DNA from 3 places in the Rhodococcus qingshengii JCM 15477 genome. Region 2 is predicted to be linked to each of the others. Evidence: riboswitches for the same ligand, from Rfam matches in the RefSeq annotation. Region 2 holds a riboswitch; each other region holds the start of a gene.
What was found. Region 2 has a riboswitch for S-adenosylmethionine ahead of M0639_RS35075 (putative leader peptide). Riboswitches for the same ligand answer to the same signal wherever they lie in the genome.

Region 1: linked by a shared signal. The riboswitch ahead of M0639_RS09940 (bifunctional o-acetylhomoserine/o-acetylserine sulfhydrylase) and the one ahead of M0639_RS35075 (putative leader peptide) in region 2 are both predicted to bind S-adenosylmethionine.
Region 3: linked by a shared signal. The riboswitch ahead of M0639_RS23305 (LLM class flavin-dependent oxidoreductase) and the one ahead of M0639_RS35075 (putative leader peptide) in region 2 are both predicted to bind S-adenosylmethionine.

Annotation. Positions count from the first base shown of each region.
Region 1 covers NZ_CP096563.1:2,173,641-2,179,795, reverse strand. The annotation lists gene M0639_RS09955 (exodeoxyribonuclease III) at 1-296, opposite strand, end outside; gene M0639_RS09950 (MFS transporter) at 333-1,541, opposite strand; gene M0639_RS09945 (NADP-dependent isocitrate dehydrogenase) at 1,672-2,895, opposite strand; SAM riboswitch class IV at 3,201-3,341, shown strand; gene M0639_RS09940 (bifunctional o-acetylhomoserine/o-acetylserine sulfhydrylase) at 3,485-4,810, shown strand; gene metX (homoserine O-acetyltransferase MetX) at 4,807-5,943, shown strand; gene M0639_RS09930 (DEAD/DEAH box helicase) at 6,062-6,155, shown strand, end outside.
Region 2 covers NZ_CP096563.1:1,566,175-1,572,329, reverse strand. The annotation lists gene M0639_RS07240 (ABC transporter permease) at 1-319, opposite strand, end outside; gene M0639_RS07235 (ABC transporter substrate-binding protein) at 322-1,959, opposite strand; gene M0639_RS35075 (putative leader peptide) at 2,099-2,188, opposite strand; SAM riboswitch class I at 2,197-2,291, opposite strand; gene M0639_RS07230 (GNAT family N-acetyltransferase) at 2,309-2,899, opposite strand; gene M0639_RS07225 (FAD-dependent oxidoreductase) at 2,908-4,017, opposite strand; gene M0639_RS07220 (ABC transporter substrate-binding protein) at 4,028-4,999, opposite strand; gene M0639_RS07215 (amino acid ABC transporter ATP-binding protein) at 5,034-5,819, opposite strand; gene M0639_RS07210 (amino acid ABC transporter permease) at 5,816-6,155, opposite strand, start outside.
Region 3 covers NZ_CP096563.1:5,108,780-5,114,934, forward strand. The annotation lists gene M0639_RS23300 (NtaA/DmoA family FMN-dependent monooxygenase) at 1-232, opposite strand, end outside; gene M0639_RS23305 (LLM class flavin-dependent oxidoreductase) at 262-1,341, opposite strand; SAM riboswitch class I at 1,346-1,441, opposite strand; gene M0639_RS23310 (ABC transporter substrate-binding protein) at 1,621-3,249, opposite strand; tRNA gene M0639_RS23315 (tRNA-Phe) at 3,491-3,567, opposite strand; tRNA gene M0639_RS23320 (tRNA-Asp) at 3,638-3,711, opposite strand; tRNA gene M0639_RS23325 (tRNA-Glu) at 3,847-3,919, opposite strand; gene M0639_RS23330 (TetR/AcrR family transcriptional regulator) at 4,032-4,685, opposite strand; gene M0639_RS23335 (MarR family winged helix-turn-helix transcriptional regulator) at 5,091-5,582, shown strand; gene M0639_RS23340 (MFS transporter) at 5,579-6,155, shown strand, end outside.

The DNA.
Region 1 (6,155 bases), 610 kb from region 2:
CCGATCCGCACCGCGTCAGGTTCCGTGCGTGAGAGCACCGCGACTCCGTTGCGTCCCTTCGCGGACGGCTCGGCGGAGACGAGGAACCATCCGTTGCCGAGCGCTGGTTCGAGAGTCTCGCGAAGCTGATCGTCCGACGCACGCGTTTCCTGAAGGCAGATGAAATCCGCCGACGTCTTCTCCAGCCAGTCGAGCATGCCCTTGCGGGCAGCTGCTCGAACGCCGTTGACGTTCACGGACGTGATGGTGTGGGGCGCAAGAATGTGGGAGTCAGCAGTTTGTGGCACGGCAAGCACCGTAGCCGATTCCACCGACGCGGATGGGCGCCCAGGTCAGCGCGCGGCCCTACGCTGCAGAATCACCGCTACCGCCAGCACGACGAGACCCGCGACGGCCAGCAACGACCCCACCGCTGCCGGCGCGGTGTACCCGTAACCGGCTGCGATGACGACGCCGCCGATCCACGCTCCGAAGGCGTTGGCGATGTTGAGTGCGGCGTGATTGAGAGACGCGGCCAAGGTCTGAGCATCCTCGGCGACATCCATCAACCGTGTCTGGAGGCCAGGCACCATCGACGACCCGGCGAGCCCGATGAGGAAGACGAAGATCAGTGCCGTGTACGGATTGCGCACGGCGATCACGAAGACCGCGAGGATCACAACGAGGGATCCCATCGACAGGAACAAGCCCTTCATCAGTGCGCGATCCGCGAGGTATCCACCGACGAAGTTGCCGGCCACCATACCCAGTCCGTACAGCATGAGTGCGAGGGGAATGAACGAAGCGCCAAGCCCGGACACGTCGGTGAGAGTCGTACTGATGTAGGTGTAGACGGCAAACATCCCGCCGAATCCGACCATGCCCACGATCAAGGTCATCCACACCTGAACGCGGCCCAGTGCCCCGAGTTCGGTGATCGGATTCGTCACCGGCATACCGTCCAACCGCGGAATCCAGACGAACAGCGAAGCAACCGTTGCCACTCCGATCACCGCAACCAAGGCGAAGGCGCTGCGCCAGCCGAGTGCCTGGCCGATCCAGGCCGCGACCGGCACACCGATCACGTTGGCCACGGAAAGACCCATCATCACCATAGCGACGGCCTTCGCGCGTTTTCCCGGTTCGGCCAGGTGAGCTGCGACCAGTGCGGCGACTCCGAAATACGCGCCGTGCGGCAATCCGGCGACGAAGCGGGCCATCATCAGCGTCGTGTACGAGGGCGCGAAAACCGAGGCGGCATTGCCGACGGTGAACGCGACCATGAGTGCGATCAACAGGGTGCGGCGCGGTACTCGTGCGGTGAGTGCAGCGATCAGCGGAGCGCCGACGACAACCCCGAGCGCGTACGCCGAGATCACGTGACCCGCGACGGGTTCCGAGACGCCGAGTCCGGATGCCATTTCCGGGAGCAACCCCATGGCGACGAACTCGGTGGTGCCGATACCGAAACCGCCGAGAGCGAGAGCGAGCATCGCCGGACCTCTGGCGGAACGAACCCCGGGTGTCGAGGTGTCAGAACGGGAGAGGGTAGACGAAGTCACTGACCAATTGTGGTCTCACACCTGGTTGAACTTCCAAGTGAGAGCGGGTGAGTTCACTCACGTGAGACCGCGAACACAAATGGGACGCCCGGTTTCCCAGACGTCCCATTTGACAGGTGAAGCGGTGAATCTACTTCGCGGCCATGGCCTTCTGCAGGTTCACGTCGAGCGCGCCGAGGAACTCCTCGGTGGTCAGGTAGCCCTGATCGCCGCCGACCAGCATCGAGAGGTCCTTGGTCATCTGGCCGCTTTCGACGGTCTTGATGACAACGTCTTCGAGCGCCTGCGCGAAGCCGATGACCTCAGGGGTGCTGTCGAGCTTGCCACGATGCTCGAGCCCGCGGGTCCACGCGAAGATGGACGCGATCGGGTTGGTCGAGGTGGGCTTGCCCTGCTGGTGCTGACGGTAGTGACGCGTCACGGTGCCGTGAGCAGCCTCTGCCTCACAGGTCTTTCCGTCCGGTGTCAGCAGAACCGACGTCATGAGGCCGAGCGAACCGAAGCCCTGGGCCACGGTGTCGGACTGGACGTCGCCGTCGTAGTTCTTGCATGCCCAGACGTATCCGCCCTCCCACTTGAGTGCGGAAGCGACCATGTCGTCGATGAGGCGGTGCTCGTAGGTCAGACCTGCAGCATCGAACTCAGCCTTGAACTCGGTCTCGTAGACGTGCTGGAAGATGTCCTTGAAGGCACCGTCGTACGCCTTGAGAATGGTGTTCTTGGTGGACAGGTACACCGGGTAGTTCTGCTGCAGTCCGTAGGTGAGCGACGCGCGAGCGAAGTCACGGATGGACGTGGTGAAGTTGTACTGCCCCTGGACGACGCCGCCCTCTTCGGGGAAGTTGACCAGTTCGTGCTCGATCGGTGCGCTGCCGTCCTCAGGCGTGTAGGTGATCATCACCTTGCCGGGGCCGGGGACCTTGAAGTCTGTGGCGCGGTACTGGTCGCCGAATGCGTGACGGCCGATGATGATCGGCTTGGTCCAGCCCGGAACGAGTCGCGGAACGTTGGAGATGATGATCGGTGCGCGGAAGATCGTGCCGCCGAGAATGTTGCGGATCGTTCCGTTCGGGGAACGCCACATCTTCTTGAGACCGAATTCCTCGACACGTGCCTCGTCCGGCGTGATCGTGGCGCATTTGACGCCGACGCCGTGCTTCTGGATCGCGTGCGCTGCGTCGATGGTGACCTGATCGTCGGTCTCGTCGCGGTACTCGATACCGAGGTCGTAGTACTCGAGGTTCACATCGAGATACGGATGGATCAACTTGTCTTTGATGAACTGCCAGATAATGCGCGTCATCTCATCGCCGTCGAGTTCGACGACGGTGCCCTCAACCTTGATTTTGGACATGGGTGCTTCGCGTCCTCCTAGGAAGTTTCCCTGGTTACACGGTTGCGGTCACACTTTGTGAGTGGGTCCGCGAACGGTTCGATTATCAAACCTAGACGGTGTGGACTGATCTCGGGAGATGAGTCCCAAACAAGACAAGCGTACTGCTAACCCGTGAGGCCGCAACCGGCAGGTCCACTCATCGGTCTCTACTCGCGAGTAACTTTTGCCTGCTAGTGGGCTGCGTCGCTCTGCCTCGCGTGCGGTTGCGGCTCACATTTCGCCCCGTGTCAGGACTGCGCTCACTTCCCGGTAGAATCCGACTTGGTCATGAGTGCCAGCGTCAAGCCCCGGCTCGCTGGACGGCAACCCTCCAACCGCGGTGGGGTGCCCCGGGTGATGACCAGGTTTCCCGACGTGGATCTGCTCGCGCAGTTCCACCGCAATTCGGGTGACAAGCGCGGGTCCGACAGGGACGGACCCCAGACCGGGCCGAGCCCCACGGAGGTATTTCAGTATGTGTCGCACTTGTAGATAGACCCCAGCACGGGGCGGCGATCATTCGCCCCCGTCCGACATCTATCCGTCAGACCACTGGAGTGAACAAATCATGACCGACAACACAGCCGACGCCGCAGCAACTTCGGATCCGACCGCGAACTGGTCGTTCGAGACCAAGCAGGTGCACGCCGGACAAACAGCGGACACCGCCACCAATGCGCGCGCTCTGCCGATCTACCAGACCACCAGCTACGTCTTCGACAGCACCGATCACGCTGCGGCACTGTTCGGCCTCGCCGAGCCGGGCAACATCTACACGCGGATCATGAATCCCACACAGGACGCCGTCGAGCAGCGCATCGCTGCCCTCGAAGGCGGAGTCGCCGCACTCCTCCTCTCCTCGGGTCAGGCCGCCGAGACCATCGCGATCCTCAACATCGCCGAGGCCGGCGACCACATCGTCTCCAGCCCGTACCTGTACGGCGGCACGTACAACCTCCTGCACTACACCCTTCGCAAGCTGGGTATCGAAGTCACGTTCGTCGAGGATCCCGACAATCTCGAGCAGTGGCGCGAAGCCATTCGCCCGAATACGAAGGCGTTCTACGGCGAAACGATCGCCAATCCGAAGAACCACATCCTCGACCTACCCGGTATCTCGTCACTGGCCCACGAGAACGGTCTTCCGTTGATCGTGGACAACACAGTCGCGACGCCGTACCTGCTTCGCCCACTCGAACACGGCGCCGACATCGTCGTTCACTCCGCCACCAAATACCTTGGTGGACACGGCACCGCGATCGCCGGCGTCATCGTCGACGGTGGCACTTTCGACTGGACGCAGGGTCGCCACACGAACTTCACGACGCCTGATCCCAGCTACCACGGCGTCACCTTCGCGGACCTCGGCGCGCCGGCGTTCGCACTCAAGGCCCGCGTCCAACTGCTGCGCGATCTCGGCTCCGCCGTGGCGCCGTTCAACGCGTTCCTCATCGCGCAGGGTATCGAAACCTTGAGCCTGCGCATCGAGCGCCACGTATCCAATGCACAGAAGGTCGCCGAATTCCTCGACGGTCACGTCGAGGTGGCCTCCGTTTCCTACGCGGGACTTCCCTCCTCGCCATGGTTCGAACGTGGAAAGCAGCTGACGCCCAAGGGAACCGGCGCCATCGTCACCTTCGAGCTGCCCGGCGGTATCGATGCGGGCAAGACGTTCGTCAACGCCCTGACGCTGCACAGCCACGTCGCCAACATCGGTGACGTTCGCTCACTCGTCATCCACCCCGCGTCGACGACACACTCGCAGCTCACCCCCGAAGAGCAGCTCGCCTCCGGTGTCACACCCGGGCTCGTCCGCCTCGCGGTCGGCATCGAAGGAATCGACGACATCCTCGCCGATCTCACCGTCGGCCTGGCAGCGGTGGCAAACTCGTGACCGTGAACGAATTGGAGCCCAGGATCGACCTCCTGCCCCCACCCGACGGCCAGGTGGGGTTCGTCGACATCGGTGCCTTGGAACTCGAGAGCGGCGCGGTGCTCCCATCGGTTTCGCTCGCCGTTCAGCGGTGGGGTGAGCTTTCCCCGAACCGCGACAACGTCGTACTCGTCGAGCACGCACTGACCGGAGACTCACACGTCACCGGACCGATCTCCGCGAATCAGCCCTCCCCCGGCTGGTGGAACGGGATGGTCGGCCCCGGCGAACCGATCGACACCGGCGAATGGTGCGTCATCGCAACCAATGTCCTCGGTGGTTGTCGCGGCACGACCGGTCCCAGTTCGCCGGCCGACGACGGCAAGCCGTGGGGCAGCAGGTTCCCGGAGATCTCCATCCGGGATCAGATCGCGGCGGAGAAGAAGCTCGTCGATCTCCTCGGGATCGACCAGTTGGCCTCGGTAGTCGGCGGATCCATGGGGGGCATGCGCACCCTCGAATGGGCAGTTACCTACCCGGACGGCATTCGCTCCGCGTTGGTTCTCGCAACCGGTTCACGGGCCACTGCAGATCAGATCGGCACCCAGACGACGCAGATCGCTGCCATCGTCTCCGATCCGGATTGGCAGGGCGGTGACTACCACGGAACGGGGCGGGCACCTCGCACCGGACTCGGCATCGCCCGTCGCATCGCGCACCTGACGTACCGCACCGAGTCCGAACTGGACGCACGCTTCGAGAACTCCGCTCAGAACGACGAAAATCCTTGGAACGGTGGACGATACGCCGTACAGAGTTACCTGGAACATCAGGCAGACAAGCTGGTCGACCGCTTCGACCCGAGCACGTACGTCCTCCTGACCGAGGCCATGAACCGGCACGACATCGGTCGTGGACGCGGCGGTGTTGCGGCGGCGTTGGCATCGATCACGGCACCGGTCGTGGTGGGCGGCGTCGACTCGGATCGGCTGTATCCCCTTCGCTTGCAGGAGGAGATCGCCGACGGAATTTCCACGTGCAGCGGCCTCGAGATTCTCAAGTCCAAGGACGGCCACGACGGCTTCCTGACGGAGGCGGACGCCGTCGCCGGACTGCTTCGCCGAACGATGGAGTTCGCACGTACGGCTCGCTGATTCGGCACAGAGCCACGTTTTCAGGATTCGTCAATGTCGGGAAAACCACAGCTGATCTGCGGGTTTTCCCGACATTCTCATTGGCGAACGTGAGCCGGCGCGGCTAGCATCGGCGAACGTGAATCAGCCATGCTCGACGCGCCTGCAGGCTACGTACATTCCCGAGCACATGTCCTTCGCGTTCTGGGGTGACGCAGACCCGGCAGCGCGGC
Region 2 (6,155 bases):
CCAAGACCAGAGTGCTCGGCAGCGCCGAGAAGATGGCATCCGTCACCGACTGACCGGTGGAGATGGACGTACCGAAATCGCCGCGAAGAGCATTCGTCAGCGACGTCCAGTACTGCACCCACACCGACTGGTCCAAGCCGTACCGTGCCCGAAGCTGATCGAGCGCAGCCTGATCCACTGCAACACCCTGACCGGACGAGTCGGCAGCCATGCTGACGGGATCACTCGGCAGGAGGAACAGAATCACGAACGAGATGGTGAAGGCGGCCCACAGAACCACTGCGGCCTGGCCCAGTCGGGTGAGTACGTATCGAGTCATGATTACTTACCCGACAACCATGCGTCGTAGAACTGCAGGCGCGAGGAGGCTTCGAAGTTCAGGTCCTGCACACTCGATCCGGCGCCGATGGCCTGCGAGAGCTCGATGGTGGGGATGGAGAGTCCACGGTCGAGGATCAATTCCTGTGCGGTGGATACCAGTTCGCCGCGTTGGCCGTTGTCCGTGGCTGCAAGCTGGTCTGTGAGTACCTTGTCGAGCTCCGGATCTGCGCCGCGACGGTTCAGGTTGCGGCCTTCGGTGCTGAACGATGCCCGCAAGATGTCGGCGTCCGCGCGAGTGCTGTTGTAATACAGCGAATCGTAATCACCCGATACTCCCTTCTCGGTCCATTCACCGTTCGAGACCAAGTTGAGCTGCAGGTCGACGCCGACCTTCTTGAGCTGCTGCTGCACGAGCTCGAGGATGGCCTGGTTACCCGAGAACACCGGACTGAAGGTGACGCTGAAAGTGAGCTTCTGCCCGTCCTTCTCGCGGATACCGTCGCTGCCGGTCTTCCAACCAGCCGCGTCGAGGAGTTTCGCCGACTTGTCGGCGTCGTACGTCACGACACTGGATTCGTCGCTGTAGAGCGGAGTGGTGTGAGCCAGCGGGCTCGTGGCCGGGAAGAACGACGGATCCAGAACGGTGTCGACGAGTTCTTGGCGGTTGATCGCGGGAATGATGGCCTGACGAACAGCCTGATCAGCGAGAACGCCGCGACTGACGTTGGGCTGGAAGAAGAAGCTCACACCCGGGTTCGGCCTTGTGAGGATTCGTCCACCCGCGCCCTCGATTTGCGGCGCATCCTGCGGAAGCGCATCGCTGACCGCATCGAGCTGGCCGGAGGCCACGCTGCCCGCCCGCACACCGGATTCGGGAACCACCGTGAAGTCGACGCCATCGAGGTACGCCTCGCCCTGATGCGCGACCGCATCCGAGGCCCAGTTGTATCCCGCACGCTTGGCGATCTTGACGCTCTTGTCCTGCTGCCAGTCGGTGTACACGAACGGTCCGGAGGCGATCACCGCTGCACCGGGGCAGCGCTGCTCGGATGCCAGCGCGGTGGTGGAATCGGCGAGGATTCCGAGCTGTGGCGTCGAAGTTGCTTGCAGGAACTGAACATTGGGTCCGGAGAAATTGATCTTCGCCGTGTGAGCATCTACGACGTCGGTACCGGTGTACGAGGACAGGTAACTCTTTGCCAACGACGCGTTCGGTCCCAGGTTCTTGACCGAGTCGAAGGTCTTCTTCACCGAATCCGCCGTCACCGGTGTGCCGTCACTGAAGGTGGCGTCGTCGCGAAGGACGAACGTGAAGCTCGCGGCGTCGGGGCTGATCTCCCAGCTCTTGGCGAGCCACGGGGTGATCTCTCCGGTGTCGGGATTCTGATCGGTAAGCGAATCCACCACTGTGCGAGTGACATACACGGTCTGGTTACTGCCGGCCTGGGCTGGATCGGCGCACGTCGGCGCCTGTGACAGACCGTAGCGAAGGGTTCCGCCGGACTGGGCGGGGCCTGCGTCGGCAGCACTGTCACTCCCGCTGCTGCAGCCGGCGAGGACGGTGCCGAGAACCGAGACAGCACCGATACCGGCGATTACGGTCGCGCGTTTGCGGGCACCGAATGAGGGCGAAGACACCAAGAACTCCTAAAGAGGCATGCCGAAGAGCGCACCCGTCGCCTGAGACGAAAAAGGCGATCGAGCACGAATCACTTGTGAGAGAAGAGAAAACAGACTTGTCGACGACTCGCCTGAGTGTGAATGACTGACCGAGAGGTCAGTTGGTACAGAAAGATCCCGCGGTGCGGCACAGGTCTACGTGACGACGCGACCAGGCGGTATCGAAACCGCCTTCGACTGCCTTCATTTCGTGTTCCTCCATCGGTCCTGGCGGTAGCACCCGCACCCGATCACTCGGGGGGTTGCTGCGACGTCAATGAGCCAGGTCTCTCGGTCGCTCTGGATGGTCGTTCGCAAGTGTACGAGGTCAAACCCGGGTGTTGTCAACCCGGTCGGTAGGAATTGCTGCTCGAGTCACATTTTCGAGCACCCGAAGTTGTTTCTCGAACGGGTGGACGCCCACCTCTTCGGGCGAGAGTGAAGCGTCGTAAAGCGGTGTGTATCCACTGGACAGATACAGCGCGACGGCCTCCGGCTGCCGAGGACCCGTCGTGAGAAACACACGGTTGTATCCACGAAGTTCGATCTCTCGTTCCAACTCGCGAACGACGGCCTTGCCGAGGCCGCGCTTCCGATAGTCGACCGACGTCCAGATTCTCTTCAGTTCGGCAGTGGTGGAATCGAATTGACGAAACGCACCACCGGCGATCGGCAGACCGTCGTGGGTGAGCACCAGAAGCGCACCCTGCGGGTAGGCAAATTCTTCTGCCGGATACGTCGTGAGATCATCGAGCATCGCTTCGCGAGTCCCGCCGTAACGCGAACTGTATTCGAGTGCCAACTCCGCGATCAGTGGAGCTGCCAAGGGATCGTCCTGCGATACCGAATAGACCTCTACCGCTCCGACACCCTCGAGCTGTCGAGTTCCGAGCTCCAGTGCCACAACACTTTCCTCCATGAATCTGGTCAACGCTCCCCCAGCCTGAAAACTTCCGGAGCGAGGGTGGTTCCGTCGACGAGGTCCGCCACAAGTTCACCCAAGGCCGGACCGAACTTGAACCCGTGCCCCGAGAATCCCGCCGCCACCGTGACGGCGCCGACTCGGTCGATGACGAAGTTACTGTCCGGCGTGCTCGTGTACAGGCACGTGATCGACTCGACACGGGTGGAATCGACGCCGGGCAACCACGACTCGGCGTACTGGGCCAATCGCCGCTCTCCGTCGACGTCAGGGGTGTAGTCACGGGTCTGCGGAGTCACCACCGGCCCGGTCGCGTGTTCGCCGATCTTGATCCCGTCCTCGGAACCGAGCCCGTAGATCCCCGCGGTCTCCAATTCTGCGCCGGTGTGGTGAACGAAACTCGGCCACTCGACTCCGGGATCGAGCGGTGCGAAGTGTGCTGGTTGTTCCTGTGTCGTGCGCAGTGTCGGCAATACGATCTCGGAGCCGAGACCGCTGTCTGCGATCAGGTCCGCAGTCCACGCACCGGCCGCGATCACGACCTGACGAGCTGCGAGCGTTCCACTGTCCGTCACCACGTCCACGCCGTAGGACGCCCGCGCGAGTGCCAACACCCGAACATCGTGACGGACCTCGGCGCCCGCAAACACCGCTCCTGCCTTCAGAGCGGTCACTGCGCGGTCCGCGTGCAACCGGCCTGCGTCGGGATGATGGAGCACCGTGGTGTCGAATCGCAGCCCCGGCCAACGGGCGGACGCCTCGGCAGGAGTGAGGATCTCACCCTTGATGCCCGCCTCGCGAAGTATCTTCGCCTTGGACTGCACTGCCTGCGGCAGGCCGTGATCGACGGCACCGGTGAGTTCCAGGAACCCGATGTCCGTCGTGGTCTCCAACTCCCGCCACAGCGGCAGCGCGCCGGCCGCCAAACCTGTGTACAGGTGATTGTCGTACGCCTGCCGATAGATACGCGAAGTACCGTGCGACGCACCGTGCTTGTGACTCGGCCCGAACTGTTCCAGCTGAACTACGCTACGTCCGCGTGCCGCGAGCCGCCATGCGGCGGAGGACCCGACGAGTCCTCCGCCGATGACGATCACATCGAAAATCTCACTCATGGACGAGAGCTCACTTGGTCTTCGGAAGGCCGGGCGGGTTGATCAGGGACGTGTCGACGGCTTCGCTGGTGATGTTCCAGCGCTCGAGGATCTGCTGGTACGTGCCGTTCTCGATCGTGTGGTTGATCGCGTCGTTGATCGCCTTGATCAGGCCGTTGTCCTTCTTCACCAGCACCGCGATCTGCCCCTGCAGGGTGTCGCCGGCCCCGGAGAACTCACCGACAACCTCGGTCTCCCCCGACTGCTTGGCGTGGAACTGCGACGACGGGTTCGGGCCGAAGTAGGCGTCGATCCGGCCGGACTGCAGCGGGAGGTAGTAGTCGGTGGTGTTCTGGTAGTAGGAGATGTCGGTAGGCGCCAGGCCGGCCGCGACGTTCTGCTCACTCCACTTGACCAGCAGCGCTTCCTGATTGGTGCCCGAGGAGACGGCGATCTTCTTGCCCGCGACGTCCTTGGGTTCCTTGATGGAGATTCCGGCACCCTTCTTGGCTTCGAAGGCGAGGGTGTCGAGACGGTAGGTCGCGAAGTCGTACTTCTCCTTACGCTCCTCTGTGACAGTCACATTGGAGAGGAAGGCGTCGGCCTCACCGGAGTCGATCCGGACGAAGTTCTGTGCCCAATCTGCTGTCTGCAGGTCGACCTTCAAGCCGAGAACGTCACCGATCAGATAGGCGAAGTCGGTCTCGGAACCGATGAGAGTGGTGTCGTCGTCGGCGTAGAAACGGAGCGGCGGAGCGGAACCGGCACTACCGGTGACGCGCAGCGTGCCACGATCGCGGATGTCCTGAGGTAGCTCGGCGGCGATTGAATCCACCTTGTCGGTGCTGATGCGGTTCTGATCGGCCGTGAGGTTGTAACCCGCAGCAGCGGTGACCTGGGCGCCGTCGGACTCGGCGTCCGCGCTGCTGCATGCAGCGCTGAGCAATCCGACGGTGGCAAGCGCCGAGATCAGAAAAGTCGCGCGACGGGATGTGGAGAACATCAATTTTTCCTTCCGGGAAAGAGTCTGGGTCGCGTCAGAGGACGCGGGAGAGAAAGGCTTTGGTCCGTTCGTGGACCGGATTGTCGATCACCTGCGAAGGCGGGCCCTGTTCGACGATGACGCCGCCGTCCATGAAGACCGCAGTGTCCGCCACTTCCCGAGCAAATCCGACCTCGTGTGTGACGATCACCAAGGTGGCGCCGTCACGGGCCAGCTGAGCCAGGACTTCGAGAACCTCGCCCACCAGTTCCGGGTCGAGCGCCGACGTCGGCTCGTCGAAGAGAATGACCGCCGGCCGCAGTGCCAGCGCTCGCGCTATCGCGACGCGCTGTTGCTGGCCACCGGAGAGTTGGCGGGGATACTCGTCCGCCTTGTCCCCCACTCCCACTCGCTCGAGCAGCGCGCGGGCCTCGCGGTACACCTCGTCACGATCACGCTTCTGGGCCGAGAGCGGCGCTTCCACCACGTTTTCCAATGCGGTCAGGTGCGGAAACAGGTTGAAGTTCTGGAACACGAATCCGATGTGCGAACGCTGTTTCAGGATCTCGCGGTCACGCAGTTCGTGGAGTCGATTTCCCTTGCGCCGGTATCCGATCAGCTCTCCGTCGATCCGTACGGTTCCGCGGTCGACTTTTTCGAGGTGATTGAGGGTTCGCAGCAAGGTGGACTTACCGGAACCCGACGGACCGAGAATGACGGTCACTTCGCCCTTGCGAACCAGGAGATCAACGCCGGCAAGTACTTCCAAGGCACCGAAAGACTTGTGAATTCCGCGTGCTTCGACGGCGTACACCGAATCTTCGGCCAGTTCTGCGGTCATCGGGTAGCACCTCTCGGAATATCGAGACGCGCATCGCGAATCTCTTCGAACTTCTTGCGCGCCTTCTGTACCGGAGTCAACGGAAGAGCACGAGCGGATCCTCGTGCATAGTGGCGCTCCACGTAGTACTGACCGATCGAGAGCAATGTCGTGAGGATGATGTACCAGATCGTGGCGACCATCAGCAGGGGCACGACTCGTCCGTTGCGGCCGAAGATGACCTGCACCTGGTAGAACAGTTCGGCGATTGCCATGGTGGAGACGATCGACGTTCCCTTGAAGAGTCCGATGACCTCGTTGGCGGCGTTGGGGAGGATCGCCCGCATTGCCTGCGGG
Region 3 (6,155 bases), 2.9 Mb from region 2:
CCAGATCGAGAATCTTGCCGTTCTGTTCACGAAGCCGCAGGCCTTCACCGAGGAAGAAGGCGTCGAACAGACCTCGCTCGGCGGTGAGTACCAACCGCCGAAACGTCTCGAAGTCGATCTGGGATCCGCTCGCGGAATCGGACCAGATGGTGGTGTGGTTGACCCCCTGGAAGAAGACACCGAAGTGAACGTGAGCGTCGGGTCGAGGTACGGCGGAGCGTGATGCAGTCATGGCCGAAATATCCTTAGCGCGAAGTCAAGTCAGGAGGAGTGGGCGAATCGATTTGCGGGCCGCTGCAGACCGAGGTTGCCCCTCAGGGTCGATCCCGGAACCGGGCGTCGCGTCAACCCGGCCTTGGACAGCGTCGGAAGCACGAATTTGGCCAGCACCGGAAGGTCCTCGTCGATCACGAGAGCATGGAAATGAACACCGTCGAGGTGTCCGGCCAATTCCTTCAGAACCACGGCCGCTTCCCCCGGATCTGCAGCCAGGAGCAGTCGGCCGGTGACGACGGCATTCCCGTACGAGTTCAGCTCGGTCCTCCGCTGCGCCGCAGACAGATTCGGCGTATCGAATGCCACATCGACCTCGGCGACCACCAATGACGCGCCCTCATCGCGCGCCTTGGCAGCCGACTGTGCAATGGTCTCCACCGAATCACCCGAAACGAGAACAACATCCGGCTGGCGTGGATCGATTTCGCCGTAGCGGCCGAACACCACCAACTGGCCTTGAGGCGGCCGCGGAACGATTGCCGGCCCCTTCACCGAGAACGTGTCGCCCTCGAAATTGACGTAATGCAGACGATCACGTTCGAGGAAACGCCCACTGAGATAGTCACGAACGACGGCGTCGTCCTCCCACGAGTCCCAGAGATCGGTCACAACGGTGACCGAATCCCGCTGCTCTTGCTGACGCGCCGACTCCGTTGTTACCGGAGCCCTCCCCCACGCCCTCGCCGCGGCATCGTCTTCGACCGGAACAGCAAGCCAGCCGCCACGCCCACGCGAGGAGTAGTCCAACGTCGCCAATTGCGAGGACGTATGAAACGGTTCGGCGTACGTGGTCCCGACGACGGGGACCAGCCCGATCGTGCTGGTTGTCGCCGCCACGTACGACGCCCTAGAGACGGCATCGATGCGGCCGACGACGTCACCACTCGGGGGGAGGATGGAATCGTCGAACGTCGCGAACGTGAAGCCGGCATTCTCGGCAGCCGCGACGCGATCGCGCACGGCTTTGCCCGTGAGCAGCTGGTCCGGGCGGTGTGAGCTTCGGCGCCAGGCAGCGGGGTGAGTGCCCTCGCCGTCCAGTTCGATACCCACGGCAAATACAGTCATGTGTCCTCCATCGGTCCTGGCGGTAGCACCCACACTGCGGTTAGGTAGCGGGTTGCTGCGGCATCATCGAGCCAGGTCTCTCAGCCACTCTGGATGGTGGATGCAATCTATGCGGGCCACGCTGGGCAAGTCAAATCACGCTTGTCGAATCATATTGACCTACAACATATTTCAATACAATCATCCTGATCGAAAGGGTTGCGCAACGCTAGCCGACGTAGACACGAAAGAGCTCCGCCCGACTCGCGCCGGACGGAGCTCTCGGTGTGCGCTGGAACGCTACTTCGCACCCATCCATGCCTGATCGAACAGCATGATGCCGGTTGCAGTCGGAACCACACCGTGCACGTTCTTCTGCCAAGCCCAGAACGACGTGAGCCCGCCGATCGGCGCCGACGGAACCGTCTCGTTCCACAGCGTCTGAATCTTGCCGATGATCGCCAGGGTCGACGAATTGTCCTTGGCTTGTTGTAGATCTGCGATCAGCTGATCCATCGCCGGGTTCGCATATCCAGCAGTATTCGCCATCGAGGTGCTGTTGGTCGTGGAGAACAATCCGAGATCGAGAATCGACTCGTACATTCCGATGCCCGCGTGCGCGAGGTCGAAATCGTGCTTGACGTAGACGTTCTGCACGATGTCGCCGGCGTTGTTGGCCAAGATCAAGTTCACCTCGAACCCGACGGCCTGCAACAGTGACTGCACGGCGAGGCCGATCGCGTGGTCCTTCGGCTCACTGAGAACGACGTAGTCGAGGCTGCCGTCGTACCCGTCTGCCTTCGCCTGATTCAGAAGTTCCTTCGACTTTTCGGGGTCATAGGCAATACCCGGTGTGTCTACATGCCATTGAGACGTCGGACCGAACAACTCCGAGCCCGGCAGTCCCTCACCGTTTTCCACTCGCTGATCGATCAACGTGGTGTCCAGCGCGTAGCCGATAGCCTGACGGACGCGAACATCCGAGCCCGGTCGGCCCTCACGGTTGTTGATAATCTCGGCACTACCGGCATTGAGCACGTCGATGTAGCCGGGGTAGCCAGCGGACTTGGCGGAATTGATCGCCGACGTGAGGCCGCGAATGTAGGCGACATCGAGCTGACCGCTGTTCAATGATTCGAGATTGGCCTGCGGGCCGTTGAGCGCAACCATCCGCAACTTGTCCAGCTTGGGGGCGCCGCCGTAGTAGGACGGGTTGGCCTTGAAGATTCGCTCGACGCTCGGTGTGAAGACATCTTCGGTGAAGGGTCCGGCTCCGACGGCGGTGAACTTGTCGCCCTGCTGCGAACTCGGGGCGACGATCATCCCGTGCCCGAGAGCGAGCATCGACGGAAAACGCATCCACGGCGTCTTCAGCTTGAATTCCACCGTCGTCGGACCGCTTGCCTGCGCCGATTCCACCGAAGCCAGCCACAGTTCGGCGCCATTGCCCTTGCCCGCGTTGTACCGATCGATGCTCGCGATCACGGCGTTGGCGTCGAGGGTGGTGCCGTCACTGAACTTCACACCGTCGCGAAGTTTCAGCGTCCAGGTGGCTCCGTCGTCAGCTGTCTCGAGCGATTCAGCCAACTTGGGCTCGAACTCGCCGCTCGCAGTGTCGTAACTCATCAGGACGTCGTACACAGCAGCGAAGGCCTCACCGCCGGAACCGCCGCGCGCGGCCGTCTTCGTCGGGTCGAGTGAGGGAACGAGCACCTGTACGCCGTACGTCATGGTCCCGCCGGCCACCGCAGTTCCCGGATCAGGCTGCTCGTTGACCATGCCGGTCACGACGTCCGCCGACGCGGTCGTCGTATCGGTCCCGCTGTCGTCACCATTGCTCGAGCAGCCCACCAATAGAACCCCGGTACCGAACAATGCGACGGCGACCCGGCTGACTTTCCCGATGCGCCAAGATCTCGAGTGCGACACGGAGATTCCACCTCACTTTCAGTAGACGCAGCCACGGATCGGCCGCAATCGGCTAATAGTGATGTCCTCTGTGGAGTGACGCCCAGCACGTTCCCGGTGACCGGAAACATTCACGGAGACAAAGGATGCGCATAACTGAGATGATCGGGCCGAGTGGTTGACGGCGACTGACATCCGAATACGAAAAAGCTCCAACCTTATGTTCGAAGAACATGAGATTGGAGCTTGTCGATAAGAATTATGGTGGCCAGGGCCGGGATCGAACCGGCGACCTTCCGCTTTTCAGGCGGACGCTCGTACCAACTGAGCTACCTGGCCGGACGGCACCCGAACCGAATGCCTATCGCATTGCTTTGTTCTCAACCGATTGATTGAGAACAAAGCTTTGCGACCCTGACGGGACTCGAACCCGCGACCTCCGCCGTGACAGGGCGGCGCGCTAACCAACTGCGCCACAGGGCCTTGCTTTTTCCTTGCTGTGAAACCGTACTACATCTTCGAGCCGCTCCCAAACCACTGTCCTGGCCTGGCATTTGTGCATCTCAAAGCGTGTCGTGCGGGTCAAACCATACTGCATCGTTTCGCTTTCGCAAAACGTACCCCCTACGGGATTCGAACCCGCGCTACCGCCTTGAAAGGGCGGCGTCCTAGGCCGCTAGACGAAGGGGGCCCGCCGGATCTCTCCGAACTAGTACCCCAACGGCGTTCCGTTGGGAGCTTGGATAGCTTATGGCACGGCATTCGGAAATCACAAATCGCCTGTTCACGGGCAGAAAAGTGCACTATTCAGTGTCAGGGAACTCGACTTGGGGCCACCCGTCACGATGGAACGTCTCCAACCACTGCGGCGTAGCCATGGCTTCGAGGACTACTTCGAGAGACTCCTCGAACCACTCGCCCAGATCTCCACTGGAGGCAATCAGGTCTGCCATGTACCGCTGACCGGCAAGGCTCGCTGCCAGTACACGCGTGAATTTGTCCGGGTCGGCGTCCTCTCGGAGCAAACCGTCGTCCTTGGCACGCAATGCCAACTCATAGGCGGTCTTTCCCCAGACCTGCCCACCACCGGACTGCACATCCTTGTAGAACTCGGGCTCGATGATCAGCCGGAATTCCGCCTGCACGATTACCTCGGCACGGAAGACCTCGGCAATGTCGAGCACGAGACCGTGCAAAGCGACGAATGGATCGAGGTCTGTTCTCTTGGCCCAACGATCAGTAATTCCAGTGAAGGTTTCGATAGCCGAGGTCAGAACCGCTCGCGCCAACTCTTCCTTGGACTGGAAATGGAAATACATGGCGCCTTTGGTGGCGCGGGAGCCCTCGAGGATCGTGTTCACCGACGCAGCTGCATAGCCGCGCTTGGCGAATTCGACTGCAGCCGCTTCGACCAGGGCGGCGCGGGTACGCCGCGCACGCTCTTGTTGACGTGCCATTTACGGTGTTGTGCCTCTCGCAGAGTTGGTACGCAGAGCCGCCGTGATCGGCGCCTGTCATCCCCCGAAACTTCACAATATCCCCTCCAACACACCCTACGTAAGGACTAGAGCCATACCCGCCAAAAGTACTAGACGCAATCGGCTGTTCAGGGGACAAGAACCGACTTTATGCCCAAAAGACACCAAGTGGTATGGTTTTGGCCGCTCGGGTGCGCCGCAGGGGGTGCGCATCCGAGCTTTTTCGTGCCCGAGATTCTGATAATTCGACCTCGCAGACGGAACTGCTTCGCCGACCGATGGACAGCAGTCCCAAGGTTTTAAACAACTAGTGCAATTGTTTATTCCCCCTTTTCCGTCGAAACCGTGCTGGCAGCATCGAAACAACACAGTTAGACTGTCTAAATGAAAGTTGGAGAGGGTCGCAGCAAGGCTCGAGACGAGATCGACGTACTTTGGGACGATCTGGGTGCCTTCGTCCGACGTCTACGCACCAAACGCAACGACCACAAGCTCACGCCGAGCCAGATCCAGGCCCTCGGCCACCTCGACCGACAAGGTCCGTCGACCGCCAAAGAGTTGGCAAAATTCGAGCGCGTCACACCGCAATCAATCGCAAAGACCGTGGCCGCGCTCGAAGAACAGGGCATGGTGACGCGAAGGGCGGATCCATCGGACGGCCGCGCGGTCTTGGTCACGATGACCGAACTCGGCACATCGACCCTTCACGAAGACCGAACGAAACGAACAGAGTGGCTGGCTGAGGTCATCGACGCCGAGTGCACCGAAGCCGAGCGTGACTTGCTTCTGATCGCCGGCCGAATCCTGCGCAGACTAGGCCAGGGCGAGTCCCCAGCATCGACATCGATATCAGAGGAGTCACTGATGAACTCGTGACCACCGTCGTCGAAACGCCGACCCCCCAAACTCCCGTTCCACTGAAACTGAGTCTTGCTCTCGGCTCCGGAACCGTTCTTCAAGCGCTGAACTCGTCGATGATTGCCGTGGCAATCGTCCCGATCGCCACATACTTCGGTTCCAGTTCAGGCACAGCGTGGGTCATCTCGGCCCTCTACATCGCGACTGCGGTCACGGCGCCGGCGGCTGGTCGACTCGGATCGATCCTCGGCGCCAAACGCGTCTACCTCGCCGGATTGGGCCTGATCGCTGCCGGATCGATCCTCGGCTCGCTCGCCCCGTCGCTGGGCTGGCTGATCGCCGCACGAATCCTGCTCGGAATCGGCACGGCGACACAGTATCCGAACGCGATGACCGTCATCCGCGAATACGCTGACCGCCACCGGACTCAAACCCGTTCAGCTATAGCAACACTCACCATTTGCGCTCAATCGGTCGTCGCGCTGGGGCCCACTCTCGGCGGGTTGTTGGTCGGCACACTCGGTTGGCAATCGATCATGTGGGTGAACCTCCCACTTGTCGTCGTCACTGCCGTATGGGTCTTCTTCGCCG